DNA from 3 places in the Hyphomicrobium sp. ghe19 genome. Region 3 is predicted to be linked to each of the others. Evidence: predicted binding sites of a transcription regulator. Region 3 holds the regulator's gene; each other region holds the start of a gene.

Region 1 (6,904 bases), 1.7 Mb from region 3:
GCCCGGGCAGCGGCGCCTGAAGTTCGGGAACGACGACGTCACCGGGATAGAGCAGCGCAGTGATGACGCGAACGCCGGAAACAACCGCGCATTCGATTCCGACCACGCCTTTGGCGACGACGTAGACGAAGCCGCTGCCAAGCGCCGCAAGCGCGCAGCAATTGCCAAGGCGCACGAACTGCGCGCGCCCTTGAAGTCTCATCAATGGCATTAGATCCGCATCGGCTCTGACGCGCTCGCCGGCGCGTTCACCGCTTCTCAAGGCGGAGTTGTAGGCCATCATGGACATGCAGCTATCTACTCCGGGGCGTTCGGCTTCTTGATTGGCCGTTATCGACCGGACGAGCGGAGCGGCATTTGATGTGAATCAATAAATGCCGTGTCGCGCGTGTCACAGACATCGAGATCGCGGCATCGATCTGACGCCGGTCAGAAGACAGCGTCCAAGGCCTCTGTGCGCCCTGCAGCGACGCACCGATAACTCCCAAAGAGACCGTTGAGTCGACAAATGTCTCGGCGGGACAGCAGGAACTCTGAGGGGAGCCGACGGATGCGAAGAGTGGGAATAGTTGTACTTCTGGCGCTAGGGCTATCGCTGAACGTCGCCAAGGCAAACGCCGGCGACTATAGCGGCGACACGCTGGTGCGCGTTCAAGGTACGCTCGTCGCGCCGGACTCGAGTGCGAAGGTCAATATAGATCCGGGTGCAGATGCCCACGTCAGCACCGAGTGGATACCGACCCTGACGCTCACCCACTTCTTCACGAAAAACGTCGCTGCCGAACTCTTTTGCTGCTTTGGGCGCTTCGACGCTAAGGGCGAAGGCAATCTCAAAGGTGCAGACCTCGGCAGCTTCTGGGTCTTCCCGCCGATCCTGACGCTCCAATATCATTTCGATCCCATCGGCGGCCTCAAGCCCTACGTCGGCGCGGGCGTTCAGTACATCCACTACTTCGACGGCGGCCGAAGTGATCTTGGCGGCGCCAAAATCAGCCTCGACGATTCCTGGGGTTTTGCCCTGCAAGGCGGCATCGACGTCGAAATCGGCCGGGGCTGGTACCTCAACGCCGACATCAAGAAAGTCTGGCTCGATACGGATGCGTCGTGGAAAGACACCGCCGTCAAGGCCGACGTCACCGTCGACCCGCTCATCGTATCCGTCGGCGTCGGCTACCGCTTCAACTTGGCGGACCTCCTCGGCTCTCGGGCAGCCCCTGCCCCGCTCAAATAGCGCTCGCGCGCCGACCGCGCGATCGCTCGCCTTGAGGCCTGGAGAAATCCGGGCCTCTTTTTTGTGCGTGCACGACGCATGCGTTTGAACGGCCTGGACGCTCCAGCCGCCTTTCAGCTAGGGATGGGATAGGGCTCAAAAACGAGGAGACCGAAAAGAGTGGAAGCAGGCGGATCGAAAGGCGTTATTTTCGTCGCGTTCGCGTGCAATCTCGGCATTGCGATCGCGAAGTTCCTGGCAGCTGCCTGGACGCAGTCCTCGGCGATGCTCTCGGAAGCGATCCACTCCGTCGTCGATACCTCGAACCAGCTCCTCCTGCTTCTCGGCATCAACCGCGCAAAGCTGCCGCCGGATGCGCAGCATCCCTTCGGCCACGGCAAGGAAATCTACTTCTGGAGCTTCATCGTCGCGATGGTGCTCTTCTCTCTTGGCGCCGGGGTCGCGATCTACGAAGGCGTCGATAAAGTCCTCCACCCGCATCCGCTCCAGAACGTTTTCATCCTTTACGCCGTGCTCGTCGTTGCGATGCTGCTCGAAGGCTATTCGACCGTGAAGGCTGTCGGTGAATTCAATAAGAGACGCCGGTCATCCGGACAGGGCTTCGTTGTGGCGCTGCGAGCCTCGAAAGACCCGACGCTCTTCGCGATCGTGCTCGAAGACCTGGCAGCGATGATCGGCTTGACGATTGCGCTTCTCGGAACAATGGCGGCGCATCTCGGCGGCTACGATTGGGCCGATGGCGTCGCCTCGATCTTGATCGGTTGCGTGCTCGCCTGCGTCGCGATCTTCATGTCGAGCGAAATCCGCTCGCTCATCGTCGGCGAAGCGGCATCCCGCCCCGTTCAAACCGGCATACGCGAAATCATCGAAACGGAAACGGGACCCGGCAAACCGATCCGTAAGATCAACGAGATTCGGACGATGCACCTCGCACCCCAGGACATCCTGGTGACGGCGAGCGTCGATTTCGATGATTGGGTAAGCGCGAGGACGGTCGAGGACGTGACGGCGCGACTGCGGACGGCGATCAAATCAAGCTACCCGGACGTGCATAATCTCTACATCGAGGTGCAGTCGGAGCAGACTTTCGCAGCGAGCAAGAACGCGTCTCATGTCCAAGTCGTTGGCAGCGCCGCCCACTAATACGCAGAACGCTGCGATTCCGCCAACGACTGTCCCTCTGTCCGAAACCTTCGCCCATCGCGGCGGCGCCGCAGGGAATTGAATACGGCGGCGACTAAACACCCGCGCAGGCGCCAATTCAAAACACACCCGCGTGACAAACAAACCCGCGTGATGATCGGCTCATCCACGCCGCGCCAAGCCGCGCGCGTGGCGGCAGGGCTCCCTTCAGGGAGTCGCCACGCGCAAACTCAAACTTCCGCACTTGGCGGCCGGCTCCCCGGAGGGGAGTCGCCAAGTGCAAACTTAAAACGGAATCTCGTCGTCGATTGCCTTGTCGAAGCCGCCCTTCGGAGCGCCGGTCTTGGCGACGCGACGTGTCTCGCCACCGCCTGAGCTCGACGAGCCGAAGCCGCCGTCGTTACCGTAATCAGCGCCGCTCTCCTGCATCCCGACCGATGCGCCACGGCCACCACCGGCGCCATCAAGCATCGTCAGCGCGCCGTTGAAGCCCTGAATGACGACTTCCGTCGAATACTTCTCGGCGCCGCTTTGATCGGTCCACTTGCGCGTCTGCAGCGCGCCCTCGATGTAGAGCTTCGCGCCCTTCTTGACGTACTGCTCGATGACCTTGCAAAGCGGCTCGCTGAAAACGACGACGCGATGCCACTCGGTCTTTTCCTTGCGTTCGCCGGTTGCCTTGTCGCGCCACGTATCGCTCGTCGCGATGCTCAAGTTGGCGATCGGGCGGCCGTCTTGCGTGCGGCGGATCTCAGGGTCCTTGCCGACATTGCCAACCAGAATGACCTTATTGACCGACCCTGCCATTCGTTCGTCTCCTTAAATAAAATGCGACGACCGCCAGACCGCAAACGCGATGGCCGCCAGACCGCAGCGCCGACGGAGTTTCTACACGCCAGCACCAATTGAGTTGCATCGACACGCCGCTCAAGGAAGCGGAATCTCTCCGCCGACATTAAAGGCTCGTCGACCGGCGTTCTTCCAATCATTTACCGTTGTCCACGGCCTTAGCGTCTGAAGTCTGGACGCCCATCAAACAGCGGCTCGTTCTCCAATTGTTCTATATAGGAAACCGCCCCATCCCCGCAAGTGGGGTCGTGCAGAGCCTCACAGTGACACTGCGAATCCTCACCCCGCGCCCCCGCTGCCAAATTGTGTTGCGGTGCCCGGAATGTCTTCTTGACTGACATGCAGCATCGTCTAGGCCGTTGTAGATAATAGCGCGAGCGCGCGCCCTCGGAGCACCACGCCGCAAATGGCTCACTACAATTGCCTCAACTGTCCGGGATATTGCTGTTCGTATCCGGTTATCGCGCTGAACAAGCGCGACGTCGAACGCCTCGCCAAGCATTTCACGCTGAAATACGAAACAGCGAAACGGCGCTTCACGCGCGAAGGCCACGGCCACAAATATCTGATGCGTCGCAAGGGCGATAAAATCTACGGCCGCATCTGCCAGTTCTTCGACACCAAGGAACGCCGCTGCACGATCTATAAGGCGCGACCAGCCGCTTGCCGCGATTATCCGGGCCACGGCCGCTGCGGATATTACGATTTCCTGATGCACGAGCGCCGCTGCCAGAACGACCCGACGTTCGCCGCGATCACCAATCATAAAGACTAATTTGTTTGCGCGTGGCGACTCGCGAAAACATCCCGCGCATGGCGGCCGGCTCCCCGGAGGGGAGTCGCCATGCGCAAACAAACAAGCTCACCACGCGCGATCAACAAAAATAAAACCCCGCCGGATCCTCGGATCACGCGCGGGGTTCTAACCTTCGATGGATGGCCCAGATTATAACCGGACCTTGATTGAGGATGCGGTTTCGCCGCCCTCACGAATAATCCAAATTGTTGTGGAAACAGCCCAGCCAAGCGCGGCCAAGTTCTCGAGAGCGCTCACCTTAGCTGCTGACCTCGCGAACGTCCTCGAGGTCTCGTCTGATAACCCGGTGGAGTCATCTCCTCTCCTCGCAAGATTGCGCCGTCACGCCTGCTACCTACCGTGTCAGTTCGGGGCCCTTACGCGCTCACGAACAGACACGGCTCGCCTTCCAAACCGCAGCTCATCGGCCCATCGGCCGAGACGCATTTACCGGAACGGTCAGCGAAAGCAGCACCGTCACACTACAAATGTGTGCCTCAAAGCTCTTGTCGTCAACCCGTCACAAAGCGGAAATCGATCACAATATCGCCCCCGCATATTTCCTCTGTTATGCAGTCGCATTGGCGTCAGGACTGAAATCAACAACGAAAGACGACAACGATGACAACAAAGAAAAGCGGCGGTTGCCTCTGTAAAAGCGTGCGTTTTGAAGTCAACGGTACGCTCAGTCCCATTCTGGCATGCCACTGCTCGCAATGCGCCAAAACGAGCGGTAACTTTGCGGCAATGACGAGCACCGCGGCCGGCAACGTTGCGATGTTGTCCGACGAAGGCCTGCGCTGGTTTCAATCGTCCGAGACGGGCAACAGGGGCTTCTGCGCACTCTGCGGCAGCAATCTGTTCTGGAAGCAAACGGATGCCCCCGACATCTACATCACAGCCGGAACACTCGACCAACCGACGGACCTCAAGATCGGCGGGCACATCTTCGTCGCGTCGAAATCCGACTACTACGACATCACCGACGGCTTGCCGCAAAAAGACGAGTGGTGACGATTGGCTGGCGGGCGCGTCACGTCGCGCGCTCCTGGGCCCCAGCGGGATGCGCCTTCACAGGCTTCGTATGGCGCAGCAGGAACACGAGCGGCATCGACAGGATGGCCAGGTACATCATGAGCCGGAAATTATCTTCATAACCGATGTTCTGCGCCTGAGCGTTGACCAGCTCATTGACGATCGCTTTGCCCTTCTCAGTATGCAGATCGATGACCGAACCCAGATCTTGAACGCCGCGGCTGTAAGGAGAGATGTGACCCGCGAGGTCCGAATGCATGATGTCCGAATTTCGGGTCAACAGAAATGACGTCACCGAGATGCCGACACTCGATCCGACATTGCGCATCAGGTTGAAGAAACCGGTCCCTTGCGCGTTGAGCGCATCCGGCAACGTCGCGAAAGCCACCGTACTCAGGGGCACGAAGACGAAGCCGAGACCGAACCCCTGGATGATCCCGGTCTTGACGATCGCCGCTTGCGAGATATCCGCGGTGAACTGGCTCATCTGATAGAGCGAGAGGGCGGTCATGGCCAGGCCGGCGAGCAGCAGATATTTGCTGTCCACGACGGTCATCAGCCGTCCAACCAACACCATCGCCACCATTGTGCCGAGGCCCCGTGGCGCAAGCACCAATCCGGCCGTCAACACCGGATAGTTCAACAGATTTTCGAGGTAGGGCGAGAGCAGCGACAGCGTCGCGAACAGCACCGCGCCGACGATGAAAATCAACACATTCCCCATCACGAAATTGCGGTCGACGAACAATCGGCCGTCGAGGAACGCTTTTCGCGCCGTCGCCGTGTGGACGATGAAGAGATAGAAGCCGAGAATGGCGAGGGCGAATTCGATTTTGATTTCCGTCGACGAAAACCAGTCCAGCTGCTGGCCACGGTCGAGGAAAAGCTGCAGCGCACCGATCCCGAGGCCTAGCGTTCCAAAGCCCATCCAATCGAGCTTTGCGGAGGGCATCTTGTCCCTCTCGGCCAGAAAGAACCAACTCAGCACAAACGTCAGGATTCCGAACGGCACGTTGACGTAAAACACCCAGCGCCAGTTGTAATTCTGGGTCAGCCAGCCACCGAGCGTCGGACCAAGGATCGGCCCGAGCATCACGCCGACGCCGAAAATCGCCATCGCCTGTCCCCGCTGAGAGAGCGGATAGCTGTCGAGCAGAACAGCCTGAGACAGCGGTACGAGCGGCGCACCGAACACGCCTTGCAGCAAACGGTAACTGACCATCTCGCTGATGTTGGTGGCGGTCCCGCACAGCATCGAGAAAATGATGAAGCCTGCGATACAGGTGAGAAACACCGGGCGGCGGCCGAAACGCGCGTCGAGCCAACCCGTCGCCGGGGTCATGATCGCAGCCGCGACGATGTAGGAGGTAAGCACCCATTCGATCTGATATTCGGTCGTCGCAAGACTGCCCTTCATGTACGGCAGCGCAACGTTGGCGATCGTCGAATCCAGCGCCTCCATTAGCGCCGCGATCATCACGCAAACAGTTACGAGGGTACGCATCGAACCCGTCAGCGGTGTGGGTGCTGTCGCGGCGACGCCCGTCATCAGCTGAATCCCACCAACCCAGTCAGGTCACGCCACAGCGTGCGAAGTGTGCGGTGATAGCCGGTATCGATCGAGACCGTCGCGCTGGCGCCGTCGCGCATCACGACGTTCGGGTCGGGCTTCGTGACGACGAGCCGGACCGGCATGCGCTGCACGACCTTGACCCAGTTGCCCGACGCATTCTGAGCTGGGATCAACGCAAACACGGATCCGCTTGCCGGCGTGATGCTTTGAACTTTCGCCTGCAGCGTCTGCCCCGGATAGGAATCGAGAACGATCGTCGCCGGATCTCCAACTTTGA
Region 2 (6,904 bases), 1.7 Mb from region 3:
ACATTCTCGGAAAGGTGAACGTGCTTCGCTTTCGACCCATTGCAGCAGTTGGCGGTCAAGCGGTTGCGCTATACGCCCACATCGGCATGGCAACACGAAAGCATCATTTGGCGGAATTCAACAATGAGGGCGTGTCATAGAAAAGTGACGTTCGACCCAACCAAAGCCCTCACGATCCGTCGAGCGCTACTTCCCGCATTCCCAGTTCTTTATACAAGCGGACCGCTCCCGTAGAATTGTCCACCTGAACTTTCAAATCGACGTGCCTCGCGCCCCGATGCCGAAATTCCCAAAATACCCTCCTCAGCAGTGCCGTCGCGATGCCGCGCCGACGCACTAGCGGATGGACAACCAAGTCTTTGATGAAGGCACTGGTCCAGCATTGGCCGACTCCCACAATGTCCTGCCGCCCATTGACAGCGACGAAACAAAGGTCGGGGGCAAACTCGTCGTCGTCTCGAAGGCTGGGCCACCACTCTTCAAATGCCCCAACGCAGCCTCCGCCTAGAGCGTAGCCGACCTCAAGTAGGCGGTGAACCGTCGGCGCATCGTCAGCGGCAAACGTCCGCACGCGATAACCGGTCGGGCAAGTTGGTGGGGCGACCGCTTCAGTTAAGTCGCGTCGTAGGCGTTGTACCCCATGCAGTTGGCCTGGCACCTCCATGGGCACGACCTGTATCCAAGACTAACGAGTATGAGCTAGGGGAGAGCCAGCGGCCACACAGCACCCGAGAAATTTATTGCGGTTGCTCACGGCTGGTTATGGCCCATTCCGGATACGGGATCGGCCAACCGCACTCGTCCGCTGTCTGACGGGAAGCGACCTAGGTTGTCGGTTGCGCCGGGCGACTCCCCTACGGGGAGCCGGCCGCCCGGCGCGAAGAGTTGTCTTAGATCTCGCCCTTCAGACCGCGCTCGAAGTATTTGTGGATGATCTTGTCCTGGTTCTCGAGCAGCCAATCGATCGAAGGCTGGTAGTTCATCGCCTTATGGATGGCGAGCGAGGTCGCCTTGCGGTGAATGTCGAATAGAACTTTGTGGTCGAGCTTCTCGATCGTGGCGACCGAAGGATGGAGCCAGACTGAAACGATGATGCCGAGGTCGTCGACCTTGTCTTTCGGCAGATCTCCCGAACGCACGGCATCGAGCACGCCCATCGCGGTCGCGTATTGGACGGTGCCCATCAGGATGCTCGTATAACGCTCGTTGTCGACGGTCACCTTGCTGACGCAGATCGTCGGCGGGCGCACCATGACGTCGGTGTTGAGAAGCGACAGGACGCGGGTGTGGCCTTTGACCTGATCGCCGAGGAGGGTCGCAAACGCGGTGCCGAACGGCCCATCCATCTCACCGATCGCAACTTCGGGTTCAGCCGCCGTTCCGGGAGGGCCGCCTGCAACAAGGGCTTCGCCGACGCGAATGCCGAAACGCCCTGATGCGGGGCGGGAAGTAGGACTGCTCATTACGTGTTCACCTTGTGCTTCGGATTATCGTTATGGCGCCGGTTTTAGACGCGGATATCGAGATACCCCAGAGCGCAGGTGGACGCGCCATAAGTTCCAGTTATGGCGCGCCGAAGGTTGCGAATTGATCCAGAACGCCTGTTTATTCGCAGGGCGTGTCGACAAGGCCGTCAGCGGCGGCCGAGTATCTGCGGCAGGTATTGGCGGCAACGGGGGTCGCCTCCTCCGTCGTTGCGACGGTCGCCGTTTTCGGGGCCGATTTCGAGGGTTCGTCTTGTGACGTCACAGAAGCCGTTTCCGGCAGACGGTCGCTCTTTTTCAGCACTGTCGTCCTCTCTGCGGCGGCCGTCAGCTTAGTGGCCTCAGCCGCCTTGGCGGCTGCGAGCTTCTGAGCTTCTCTTTTCTCGAGCGCTATAAGGCGCGCCCGTTTTGCCGCGGCTGCGGCGGCCGCAGCCTGCCGGGCTTCGGCAATGCGGCGCTCTCTTGCGCAGGCTGCTTCGTAGCGGCGACGGCGCTGCTGCTCCCAGGCGTTCTGCTCGGCAGCGTGGGCTCCGGCGCGAAGGAGGAACATGGCAAAATGGCCGCCGCCACCCATGCGCGCTTCGGCAGTCGACGCGAATGCGCTGGCGGCTACGACAGCGGCGAGGAACGTGGCAGAAATCTTGAGCACGGGAGCCTCCTTGGCTTGAACATGCACAGGAGATTGCGCCGTGGCGACAAGTGGCGCTGTTTCACCGGTTACAGGTGTAGCGCTAATAGAATTCAAGGCTCCGCGTTCGCGGGCTTTGAGAACAAAACGAGATTGACAGATTCGGAACAAATCAAGTACACAGATCCTTAATTGATGGCGTGGGGCGCTTGCCATAGGGATTGAGGGTGACACGATGGAACGGCCGGACTGGACTGTGCTCGAAGGGGGCAAAATGGATAAGAAGCAGGCGCTAGAGCAGGCACTCGCGCAGATCGACAAGGCCTTTGGCAAGGGGTCGATCATGCGGCTCGGCGCCCATGACAAGCTCGACATCGAGGCGATCTCGACGGGGTCGCTCGGTCTCGATATTGCGCTCGGTATCGGCGGATTGCCGAAGGGACGCATCATCGAGATCTATGGGCCTGAATCGTCGGGTAAGACGACGCTGGCTTTGCAGGTCGTCGCTGAAGCTCAGAAGAAGGGCGGCATTTGCGCGTTTGTCGACGCTGAACACGCGATCGATCCGGGCTACGCGAAGAAGCTCGGCGTGAAGGTCGAGGAGCTGTTGATTTCGCAGCCCGATACCGGCGAGCAGGCGTTGGAAATCGCCGATACGCTCGTGCGCTCAGGCGCCGTCGACGTGCTCGTCGTCGACTCGGTTGCGGCGCTGACGCCGAAGGCCGAGCTCGAAGGCGAGATGGGCGATAGCCTGCCGGGCCTTCAGGCGCGTCTGATGAGCCAGGCACTGCGCAAGCTGACGGGTTCGATCTCGAAGTCGAACACGATGGTGATTTTCATCAACCAGATCCGCATGAAGATCGGCGTCATGTTCGGCAATCCGGAGACGACGACGGGCGGCAATGCGCTGAAGTTCTATGCGTCCGTTCGTCTCGATATACGCCGCATCGGGCAGATCAAGGAACGCGAGGAAACCGTCGGCAACCAGACGCGCGTCAAGGTCGTCAAGAACAAGGTGGCTCCGCCCTTCAAGCAGGTCGAGTTCGACATCATGTATGGCGAAGGCATCTCGAAGGTCGGTGAGCTGATCGATCTCGGCGTCAAGGCCGGGCTCGTCGAGAAATCGGGCGCTTGGCTTTCCTATAACGGCGACCGTATCGGCCAGGGCCGCGAGAACGCGAAGACCTATCTCAAAGACAATCCGAAGGCGGCGGCCGAGTTGGAGCGGGCTATCCGCGCCAATGCCGGGCTCATCGTCGAGAAGATGCTCGCCGATCCGGGTGTTGGTGAGGATGACGGGGAAGAGCCGGACGAGGACGGGGTTCTCCCCGATGAGGAGTCTGGCAAGAAGGTCGCCAAGGCGAAGCGCTAAGGAGGCGACGATCGGCTGCTTCCGGCCGAGGTTGCTGTGCGCGGCTGTCGCCCACCGGTGAACCGATCCTCGGATCAGCCCGAGGATCGGACACCCGAGGGGGCTGGCAGGCGGGTTTTTGACGGGCGCCGGGCGTTCTGAAAATGCCGCGCCTCGCGTCATTCAGTCCGCTATCGCCTTTTCTGGACACGTTCAGAGGCCGCCGCTACAACGGCGGCCTTAAGCCGTTCCGAGGCGCGTTCTCGGAGCAAATTCACTCTCAATATCAGGCTCGAAAGCACCATATGGCCGGCGTCAGCGAAATCCGCGCTTCGTTTCTCGATTTCTTTGGAAAGAACGGGCACGAGATCGTGCCGTCGTCGCCGCTCGTGCCGCGCAACGATCCGACGCTCATGTTCACGAACGCCGGCATGGTGCAGTTCAAGAACGTCTTCACCGGTCAGGAGACGCGCGCCATTCCTCGCGCCACGTCATCGCAGAAATGCGTGCGCGCGGGCGGCAAGCACAACGACCTCGACAACGTCGGCTATACGGCGCGCCATCACACGTTCTTCGAGATGCTCGGCAACTTCTCGTTCGGCGACTACTTCAAAGAGCGCGCGATCGAGCTTGCCTGGAATTTGCTGACGAAGGACTTCGGCCTCGACAAGAAGCGGCTGCTCGTCACGATCTATCATACCGACGACGAAGCCTACGCGATCTGGAAGAAGATCTCGGGCTTCTCGGACAGCCGGATCATTCGCATCCCGACGAGCGACAACTTCTGGCAGATGGGCGACACGGGGCCGTGCGGCCCGTGCTCGGAAATTTTCTTCGATCATGGCGACAAGATTCCGGGGGGGCCTCCGGGCTCAGCCGATCAGGACGGCGATCGCTTCATCGAGATCTGGAATCTCGTGTTCATGCAGTTTGAGCAACGCGCTCCGGGAGACCGCGTCGCGCTGCCGAAGCCGTCGATCGACACGGGCATGGGGCTCGAGCGCGTCGCGGCGGTGCTGCAAGGCAAGCACGACAACTACGATATCGATCTCTTTCAGAATCTCATCCACGCCATTCGCCAGGAAGCTGCCAAGGCCGGTGCGAAGGAGAGCGGCGGCGAGGCGGGTCCCGAATTCCGCCATGTCGCGCAACGCGTCATCGCCGATCATCTTCGCTCGACGAGCTTCCTGATCGCTGACGGGGTGCTGCCGTCAAACGAGGGCCGCGGATACGTGCTCCGCCGCATCATGCGCCGCGCCATGCGCTACGCGCATCAGATGGGCTGCGTCGAACCTCTGATGTATCACCTCGTCCCCGCGCTCGTTCGCGAGATGGGGGATGCTTACCCCGAACTGGTACGCGCGCAGCCGCTGATCAGCGAGACGCTCAAGCTCGAAGAGTCGAAGTTCAAGCGCACGCTCGACAACGGTCTCAAGCTGCTCGGCGAAAGCTCGGGCAACCTCAAAAAGGGTGCGGTGTTTCCCGGCGATGTCGCGTTCAAGCTCTACGATACCTACGGTTTTCCGCTCGATCTGACCGAAGACGCGCTGAAGCCGCGCGGCATCACTGTCGATACGGCGGCGTTCGACGAAGCGATGAAGAAGCAAAAGGATGCAGCGCGCGCCGCCTGGAAGGGTTCGGGCGAGGCTGCGACCGAAGGCCAGTGGTTCGAGATCAAGGACAAGACCGGCGCCACGGAATTCCTCGGCTACGATACGGAGACGGCTGAAGGCATCATCACCGCACTCGTTTCGGGCCGTTCCGAGGCGACGGAATTGAAAGCCGGCGAAGAAGGCGCGCTGATCTTCAACCAGACGCCGTTCTACGGCGAAAGCGGCGGCCAGCTCGGCGACCAGGGGCTCGTGAAAGGCCCCAAGGGCGCAATCTTCCGCGTGACGGATACGCAGAAGAAGCTCGGCGATTTGTTCGTGCACTTCGGCAAGGTCGAGAAGGGGAGCTTCAAGGCGGGCGACGCCGTGGAGCTGGAGGTCGATCACGCGCGGCGGTCGGCGACGCGGGCCAACCATTCGGCGACGCATCTTCTGCATGAAGCTTTGCGGCAGGTGCTCGGCACGCACGTTGCGCAGAAGGGCTCGCTCGTTTCGCCCGATCGTTTGCGCTTCGACTTCTCGCACACGAAGCCGATGTCGGCGGAAGAAGTGAAGGCGGTCGAGGATATCGCGAACGCAGTGCTGCTCGAGAACACGCCGGTGGTCACCCGGCTGATGAACATCGACGACGCGCGCGCGACGGGCGCGATGGCGCTCTTCGGCGAAAAGTACGGCGAGGAAGTTCGCGTCGTGTCGATGGGATCGACGCGCCCCGGCGCCAACAAGGCATGGTCGGTCGAGCTGTGCGGCGGCACGCATGTATCGCGCACGGGCGACATCGGTCTCATCCGCGTTGTCGCCGAGAGCGGAAGTGCTGCCGGTGTGCGGCGGCTCGAGGCGCTGACGGGTGAAGGCGCCCGTGCCTACCTCGACGAGCAGGATGCGCGCGTGAAGGAAGCTGCGAGTGTTCTGAAGACGCGGCCCGAAGATCTGGTCGAGCGGCTGAAGCATCTGGTCGAAGAGCGCAAGGCACTCGAGAAGCAGCTGGCGGATGCGAAGCGGCAGATCGCGCTCGGAGGCGGCGGCGCTGGCGCTGGCGCGGCAGCCAACGGCGAAGCTATTCGCAGTATCGGCAACGTGAAGCTGCTGGCGCGTACGGTTCAGGGCCTCAACCCCAAAGATCTGCGCGGACTGATCGACGACGGAAAGAAGCAGGTCGGCTCCGGCATCGTTGCCGTCGTCGGCGTGACGGAAGACGGCAAAGCGGGGCTCGCGGTCGGCGTCACTGACGATCTCGTCAAGACGTGGAGCGCGGTCGACCTCGTCAAAGCGGGCGCGGAAGCGCTTGGCGGCAAGGGCGGTGGCGGACGTCCCGACATGGCGCAGGCCGGTGGTCCGGATGGCGCTAAGGCGGGAGATGCGCTGAAAGCGATCGAGGCGCGGCTCGCGGGACAGGCTTCGGCCGCGTAACGCCTCGCCGTAGGAAGCTATGAGCAACACGAACGGCGATGGATGGGACTCTTCCGCCGCGGCCTGGATCGCGTCGCTCGGGGATGGCGGGGATTTCGGCCGTCAATTCGTTCTCGATGCGCCAATGCTCGGCCGCGTCAAGGGCCGCGGCTTCAAAACGGCGCTGGACGTCGGCTGTGGCGAAGGCCGCTTCTGCCGAATGCTGCGAAATGAAGGTATCCGGCCGCTCGGGATCGATCCGACTGCAGCCCTCGTTGCGCGGGCGTTGGAACTCGATCCGGATGGAGCCTACCGCATCTGCCGTGCCGAAGAGTTGAACGAGCCGCCGGCTTCGTTCGATCTCGTCGTCTGTTATCTGACGCTGATCGACATCGCCGATATCTCGCGCGCGGCATCGCGGTTCATCGAGGCTTTGCGACCC
Region 3 (6,904 bases):
TCGATTACGCCCGCACGGCATGGTTCGATTCCGTCGGCGCTGTTGGCTACGCGTTCGCGGCGCCCCAGATCGAGGGCCAGAGCGATAGCGGCACGCTTTCGCAGTGGTACCGCCGTTCCATCGAAAACATTCGCCAGGCAATCGCCGCGCGCATTCGCCAGGCGCTGCCTGGAGAAACCGGCGAGATCGCACTGGCGCTGATCACTGGCGAGCGAGGAGGGATCACCGCGGCGACGAATGACGCCTTCAAGAATTCGGGCCTATTTCACATCCTGTCGATATCGGGCCTGCACATGGTGATCGCGGCCGGCGCCGTATTCTATTCGGTCCGCCTCCTGCTTGCGGCCATTCCGCTCATCGCGCTGACGATGCCGATCAAGAAGATCGCAGCTGTACTCGGAATAATAAGCGCGATTGGCTATCTCGCGATCTCCGGCGGACAGTTTGCGACCGTGCGCTCGGCGCTGATGATCCTCATCATTTTCGGAGCCGTCCTTCTCGATCGCCCCGCGTTGGCGTTGCGGAACGTCGCTCTCGCCGCGTTCCTGATCCTCATCGTCTGTCCCGAAAGCCTGCTCGACGCCGGCTTTCAGATGTCGTTTGCTGCCGTCACGGCCCTGATCGCGTCGCACGAAACACTGAGTAATTTTCTCGGACGTCAGTCGCGGCCGCACCCGGCGCTGAAGGTGCCGAAATTCTTCGGCGAGATCATCGCCTCGACACTCATCGCGAGCGTGGCCGTCGCTCCGCTCGCTGCCTATAACTTTCACCAGAGCCAGCAATATGCCGTGCTCGGCAATATGATCGCCATCCCGATCTGCAACATCATCGTCATGCCCGCAGCATTGCTGGCGATGGTGCTGATGCCGTTCGGACTTGAATGGTTCGGCTTGAAGCCGATGGGCTGGGGCATCGAAGGCATGGCCTGGTGCGCGAACAAGGTCGGCGCGCTGCCCGGCGCCGTCGGCCACCTTCCGGAAATTCCGGCATTCGCGTTCATTCTCATGCTTGCGGGAGGAATTTGGCTTTCGCTTTGGCAAACGCGAATCCGCCTCTTTGGCGTCGCTCTTTGCGTTCTGGGCCTGCTCGGAGCGCCATTGATGTCACGACCGGATATTCTCATCGGCCAGAAAGGCCTGATCGCCGTGCGCGATACGTCTGGGAAACTCTCCGCACTGCCGAACAAGGGCGCGAAATATGACCTGGATCGCTGGCTCGAATACGACGGAGACGGACGGACGGCCCGCGAGGCGCAATCCGGCGACGCGTTCTCGTGTGACGCGGTCGGATGCATTGCCCACGTCAAAGGCGCAACGGTCGCGGTCGCCCGGCATCCGGCAGCCGTGACCGACGATTGCCTCAATGCCGATGTGCTGGTGATCAACGACCCGAAGCCCGAGGACTGCGCGGTGCCGGCGACCGTCATCGACGTCTTCGACCGTTGGCGCAACGGCGCCTACGCCCTATACATCGATCGCAGCGATGATAACCCCGAGCCGCGCGTGCACCTTGAGACGGTCGCATCCCGCCGCGGCGAACGGCCGTGGAGCGTCATGCCCGAAAGGAAAACGCCCGGCGGCCTTCCGAAACCCCGCATACGGGAGACACCCGGCGCAGCGCCGCCGGCTGCGGCGCCACCGCGGTCAATGGCGGAAGCTGAAGCCGAGCCGCGAACGCTTGCCGAGAGCGATCCGGGCGAGGAACCGGACTTTGAGCCAGAGTTTACGAATGCCGTGCCGGCCGCCAACGACGCCCAGTAAGACCTCCTAGCGCTGAGTAGCCCAGTAGCTCAGTAGCGCCGCAACAGCCCCACGAGCCGGCCCTGGATGTCGATCTGGTCGGGCCCGAATATGCGCGTCTTGAATTCGGGGTTCGCCGCTTCGAGGGCAATCGTCGAGCCTTTCTTGCGAAGCCGCTTCAACGTCGCTTCCTCGCCTTCGACGAGAGCAACGATGATGTCCCCGTTCTCGGCGTTATTGCACCGGCGGATAATGACGGTATCGCCGTCATGAATGCCCGCCTCGATCATCGAGTCGCCCTTCACCTCGAGCGCGAAATGTTCGCCGTTCGTCAGGATGTCGGGCGGCACGGCGATATCGTGCGTGTGGTTTTGAATGGCGCTGATCGGCGTACCGGCAGCGATCCGCCCCATGACGGGGATCGATACGGTCCGCGCATCGATGATGTGCGACGGCGGCGGCGGAGAAACGCTCGCCCGTGGTCCCGAGCCCTCGATCACGCTCGGCTGGAAGCCGCTGCGTTGAGGCATGGATGCGACGGACGCGCCTGAAGAGTGGCCCGCGTGTTGGCCGGCACTTGGCCCAATGTTCTGTCCGCCGTTCTGGGCGCCTGTCTGGCCGCCGGTCTGATTGTCCGGCAGCTTGATGACCTCGATCGCCCGCGCCCTGTGCGGCAGCCGGCGGATGAAACCGCGCTCGACCAGGGCCGTGATTAGGCGGTGAATGCCGGACTTAGACCTCAGATCCAGCGCATCCTTCATTTCGTCGAAGGATGGGGGCACGCCGCGTTCCTGCATGCGCGCATGGATGAAAAGCAGGAGGTCTTTCTGTTTCTCGGTGAGCATCGCGTTTCGTCTCAAGCCTTCCATGGCTGCGCGGGGACCGTGGGCCGAAACGCTGACCACCGATCGGACCCCCGCTGAATGACGGTACAAATCATGTATGTACGCTACACGTTCTTGTCTCGTTCCGCAAGCGCGCCCCGCGTTATCCCTATTCGACAGCGTCAATGGCCACGCGCGAGTGGCTCGAATGCCTCGCATGGCCAAGCGGCCAGATTGAACGGCTCCGCGAATCCAAACTCCGCTGATGAGCGGTAACGGGAGAACGCGAAATGCAGATGAAATGGTCTCCGCTGTTCCTGACAGCCGTGGCGGTGCTGGCCGTTTGCGGAGGAGAGGCCCGCGCCGACGGCTGCGACGACATGAAGGCGCTCTGCAAGGAAGCGACCGCGAAGGCCTTGAAATGCACGAACGAGCAATCGGCCGCCGAGTGCAAGCCGCTGATCGACGTGCGCAACGCGACGTGCACGCAGATCGATCTCGTCTGCAAGCCGGCGGCCCCAGAACCGGAATAGACGCGCCGGAATAGACCGCGCCGGAATAACCCGCGCCAATAGGGGTGCCCGAATTCCGCCGCGACGCGGCCGCGCAAAAGCACGCGTGCCGTGCGACGGAAACTTGGTCGCCGCTGGTTCAACACCGGACGCGCCATTGGGACTATGGGCTGTTTGAGCGGGCATTGTCGGGCCATGCAGGGTTGGTTCTCGCAGATCGTCATAGGCGTCATCGTCACCGTTCTCGGAACGCTCATCGCCAACGCCGTCACCGGCGGCCGCGCTGGACACCATTTCGTCCCGAGCTTCCACGCTTCCTCTCAACGCTGAACCTTTCGCGCGCCAACACCCACAACGAAGAACGGCGCAACATCGAACGCGCACGGTGGCCGGCTCCCCGGAGGGGACCGAAGGACGACGCAACAAGCGTGCGCAACCGGCCGGCTCGCGGAACGCGAGTCGGTTGCGCCAACCAAAAAGCACGAAGCGGACGGGTTCCGCGGCTGGGTCGTGCAGCAATGAAGTCTCGGAACCGATCCGCTCCGTGACAGACCGAGAACAGGGTCTCGAGCGCGGTCACTTTACGTCAGCGGGATGCTCCGCACACAGGCTTCTCACCCTGTGCGAACCGGTCGATCGCCTTGTCCGGAAGCGCGCGTCACGCCCCGGGTCGGGCTGCCCCACCCGAGCCCGGCGCAACGCCTTGCGCACGAACCCTTTGCCGGATGGGCGAAACGATTATGCGAGCGGAGGCGAGAGCGGGGATAAGTTTTTTGAGTGAGGGGGGGAATTGGGGAGAATTGGTACGTCGCGCAGTTGCAAGCGGCAATAAAACGAGTCCTTCGGATGAGGTGATGCCTGAAATGATTGAGGCCGGAGCCGCAGAGCTAGTCGGGTTCGACTGGATTAAGAGCGATGCGACCGACTGTGCTAAGCGGGTGTTTCTTGCGATGGCAACATTAGTCCACACTTCCACAAGCAGGTCGTCATTGCCCCACCGGCGTTGAAAATCGCGGTGGCGGCTGCATAAAGTTCGCCAATTTCTGTTGGAACCTCTTCTTGTTTGAGACGTCCCCCGGACAAACGAAAATCAACGCGCAAAGGGCGCGTCGTGTCCGGTCCATCTATCCATCGTGCGTGTACGAATTTGTTTCTCAGTGTGTAGGCGTCCTTGACTCCTTCAAGGGCGGAAACGAACTCTTTCCATTTTAGCGGATCGCCGCTTTGGAACTGGCGCGCGTAGGCCATAATAATTTCCGTCTTGCTGCGAAAACCAATCATATCAGTTAAAATGGCGATGCCGCCGCAGTCAGTCATGGTGATTTCTGCTACAGCGCGCTGAAGAGACAAATCGACCGCCTCCCAGTGAAAGGCGATGATACCGACGAGTCTCATATGTTCGTCAGGCAGAAATGAATAAGGGCTTGTGTAGGACATAGCTAAGGACCCAAAGAAAGAAGGAATTGAAGATAAGCCCCGCGCAGAAGATCGTTTATGCGCAGGATAGGGAAGGCCTTCAGCACCCGCCGATGCCGTCCTGGCATCGACAACATCCTGCGCCTCGAATCATCAGCGTCGAGACTAAGTTTGATCGTCGCTGAGGATTTGACAAACGTGCGCAGAACGATTTCGGGGGAGGACGACCCGAGAGAGGTCGCCACCCCAAGCCCGCGCTCGGGCAGCACTTAGCCCACCCCCAAATAAAAAAGGCAGCTTGCGCCGCCTTTTTCATTCTCGTTTGGGAGGATCGGTAAACGGAGTTTGGGGAAACTCAGGATTCGAGCTGCCAGATGCCCGTCGGCAAACGGCAGGCAACGATTTCGGTCTGCTTCGTCGCGTCGAGGCCGGTCAGCGAGACGACGGCATGGCGGCAAACGCTGCCGCGCGTGTCCTTGAACGACGAGACGGGTTTGACGACGCCGGAGAGGCGGCCATGCGCGCGGTGCCAGATATAGCTCGAGCCGTCGGCGACCTCCGTCAGGGCGAATTGCACGCTTTCCAGCGCCGCATATTCGTCCTCCTGGTTGAGGGCGACCTTGATGTCTGTGAAATTGGGTATGTCGCCGAGGGCGCCGGGTTTCGGACAAGCCGCCGTCGCGAGCGCCCGGTCTAGGGGCTGGTCTCCCGCCCAGGCAAACCCGTAAGGTAGGAAAATCGCCGCAACCAACGCGAAAGCCGTCACGCCGGCCGCGGCAGTCGAGAAAAGAGACGCATTTGTGGACATGACGCTACTTTCTTACGCGGACCGAACTCGATATTTCGCCCAACAAGACGATAAGGGTACTCTGCCTCAGTATGGTTAAAAGGTACTGAACACATGCAAGCGCTGTGTGCTGGAACGGCGCGCCGCGGAAACGAAGATCAAGCATTGAGCATGCAACATGAGTGATAGCGAAAGCGCTTCCAAATCGGCCCCAGTCACGGATCAAGCCTCGGCCCCGGATTTTTCGGCGGCGGAAGATCCGTTCCGGCTGTTCGAAGCCTGGATGTCGGAGGCGGAGAAATCCGAGCCGAACGATCCGAACGCGATGGCGCTCGCAACCGTCGACGCCGGCGGCATGCCGAACGTTCGCACGGTCCTGCTGAAGGGCCTCGATGCGGCGGAGAGCGCCGATCGCGGCTTCGTTTTCTACACGAACTTCGAAAGCGCGAAGGGCCGCGAGCTGCTGGCCAACCCGAAAGCCGGGCTGCTCTTCCATTGGAAGAGCCTCGAACGGCAGGTCCGCATTCGTGGGCCCGTCTCGCTCGTCTCCCACGGCGAGGCCGACGCCTATTACGCGACGCGGCCGAGGCTGAGCCGGATCGGCGCCTGGGCGTCGCATCAATCGCGGCCGCTGTCGTCGCGCGAGGTGCTCGAAGCCAAGGTTCATCATTTCGAAGCCAAGTTCCCGGAAGATTCGATTCCGCGCCCCGCCTACTGGTCGGGATTCCGCGTTCTTCCCGTGGAGATCGAATTCTGGATGAGCCGGCCGTATCGCCTGCACGATCGCATCGTTTTCCGCCGCGACGCCCCGCGCGACTCCTGGCAGAAAACCCGGCTCTATCCTTGAGTGACCACAAAAGGCACGGGTTGTGGCATAACGAAGTATGGTCGCGAGGTTCGAGTTTTGAGGCTTGAATGGTAACGGATCGCATCGACGAACGCCGCCCGAGAAGGCGGGTACGCGACCGCTATCAGTCGACGCGGATCTATTACGCCGCCGGACGGCCGCCGTCCTTTCTCGCGAAATGGACGAGCCGCATTGCGCTCTTCGCGGCCGTCGCTGCCCTCGTGACGGCGGTACTGCATCGCCTCCATTTGCTGCCGACGCCGGTCGCCTTGACGATTGCCTACATCGTCATCCTCTGCGCTGGGCTGTCGCTCCTGATGGCGTTCGTCGCCGGTCTCGATATTTGGGTGACGGGACGGCTGGGTGCCGCGCGCGTGTTCTGCGGTGCGATCGTGGCTCTGGCGCTGCTCGCGATTCCCGCGGGCGTTTGGGCGATGAGCTTCAAGTGGCCGCCGATCAACGACGTCTCGACCGATCTCGCTGAGCCGCCGGAGTTCACCGAGGCGAAGGATGAGCGCGCGGCTGACGCCAATCCGACCGAATATCCGGGAGACGAGTTCGCGACGCTCCAGCGCGAGCATTATCCCGATCTCAAAAGCCTGATCCTTCCGCGCTCGACCGAGGAAGGCTACGAGCTGGTGCTCCAGGCGCTCGCCAAGCTGAAGATGAAGACGACCCTCGAAGTCCCGCCGGAGGACGAGCAGGACGCGCCGGGCTTCATCGAGCTGTCGGACCAATCGCCCGTGCTCGGTCTGGTCGACGACATCATCATTCGCGTG

Evidence for each region. Region 3 encodes LexA, which represses DNA repair genes until DNA is damaged. Its sites were predicted from a motif close to TGTTCNNNNTGTGTTCNG; they were not measured.
Region 1: a site for LexA is predicted at 3,420-3,437, ahead of AACL53_RS05435 (single-stranded DNA-binding protein). Genes of this name have one in related genera too.
Region 2: a site for LexA is predicted at 2,276-2,293, ahead of recA (recombinase RecA). Genes of this name have one in related genera too.

The regions. Positions count from the first base shown of each region.
Region 1 is NZ_LR743509.1:1,144,470-1,151,373, reverse strand. Features, by position in the region: gene AACL53_RS05450 (Crp/Fnr family transcriptional regulator) at 1-289, opposite strand, end outside; gene AACL53_RS05445 (OmpW family protein) at 551-1,231, shown strand; gene AACL53_RS05440 (cation diffusion facilitator family transporter) at 1,391-2,374, shown strand; gene AACL53_RS05435 (single-stranded DNA-binding protein) at 2,660-3,181, opposite strand; gene AACL53_RS05430 (YkgJ family cysteine cluster protein) at 3,630-3,998, shown strand; gene AACL53_RS05425 (GFA family protein) at 4,641-5,033, shown strand; gene AACL53_RS05420 (DHA2 family efflux MFS transporter permease subunit) at 5,053-6,603, opposite strand; gene AACL53_RS05415 (HlyD family secretion protein) at 6,603-6,904, opposite strand, start outside.
Region 2 is NZ_LR743509.1:1,193,474-1,200,377, forward strand. Features, by position in the region: gene fae (formaldehyde-activating enzyme) at 891-1,463, opposite strand; gene AACL53_RS05645 (hypothetical protein) at 1,606-2,133, opposite strand; gene recA (recombinase RecA) at 2,348-3,484, shown strand; gene alaS (alanine--tRNA ligase) at 3,769-6,483, shown strand; gene AACL53_RS05660 (class I SAM-dependent methyltransferase) at 6,503-6,904, shown strand, end outside.
Region 3 is NZ_LR743509.1:2,856,632-2,863,535, reverse strand. Features, by position in the region: gene AACL53_RS13735 (ComEC/Rec2 family competence protein) at 1-1,760, shown strand, start outside; gene lexA (transcriptional repressor LexA) at 1,790-2,584, opposite strand; gene AACL53_RS13725 (hypothetical protein) at 2,854-3,096, shown strand; gene AACL53_RS13720 (hypothetical protein) at 3,271-3,405, shown strand; gene AACL53_RS13715 (hypothetical protein) at 4,006-4,512, opposite strand; gene AACL53_RS13710 (hypothetical protein) at 4,847-5,299, opposite strand; gene pdxH (pyridoxamine 5'-phosphate oxidase) at 5,457-6,125, shown strand; partial or broken gene AACL53_RS13700 (DUF1499 domain-containing protein) at 6,194-6,904, shown strand, end outside.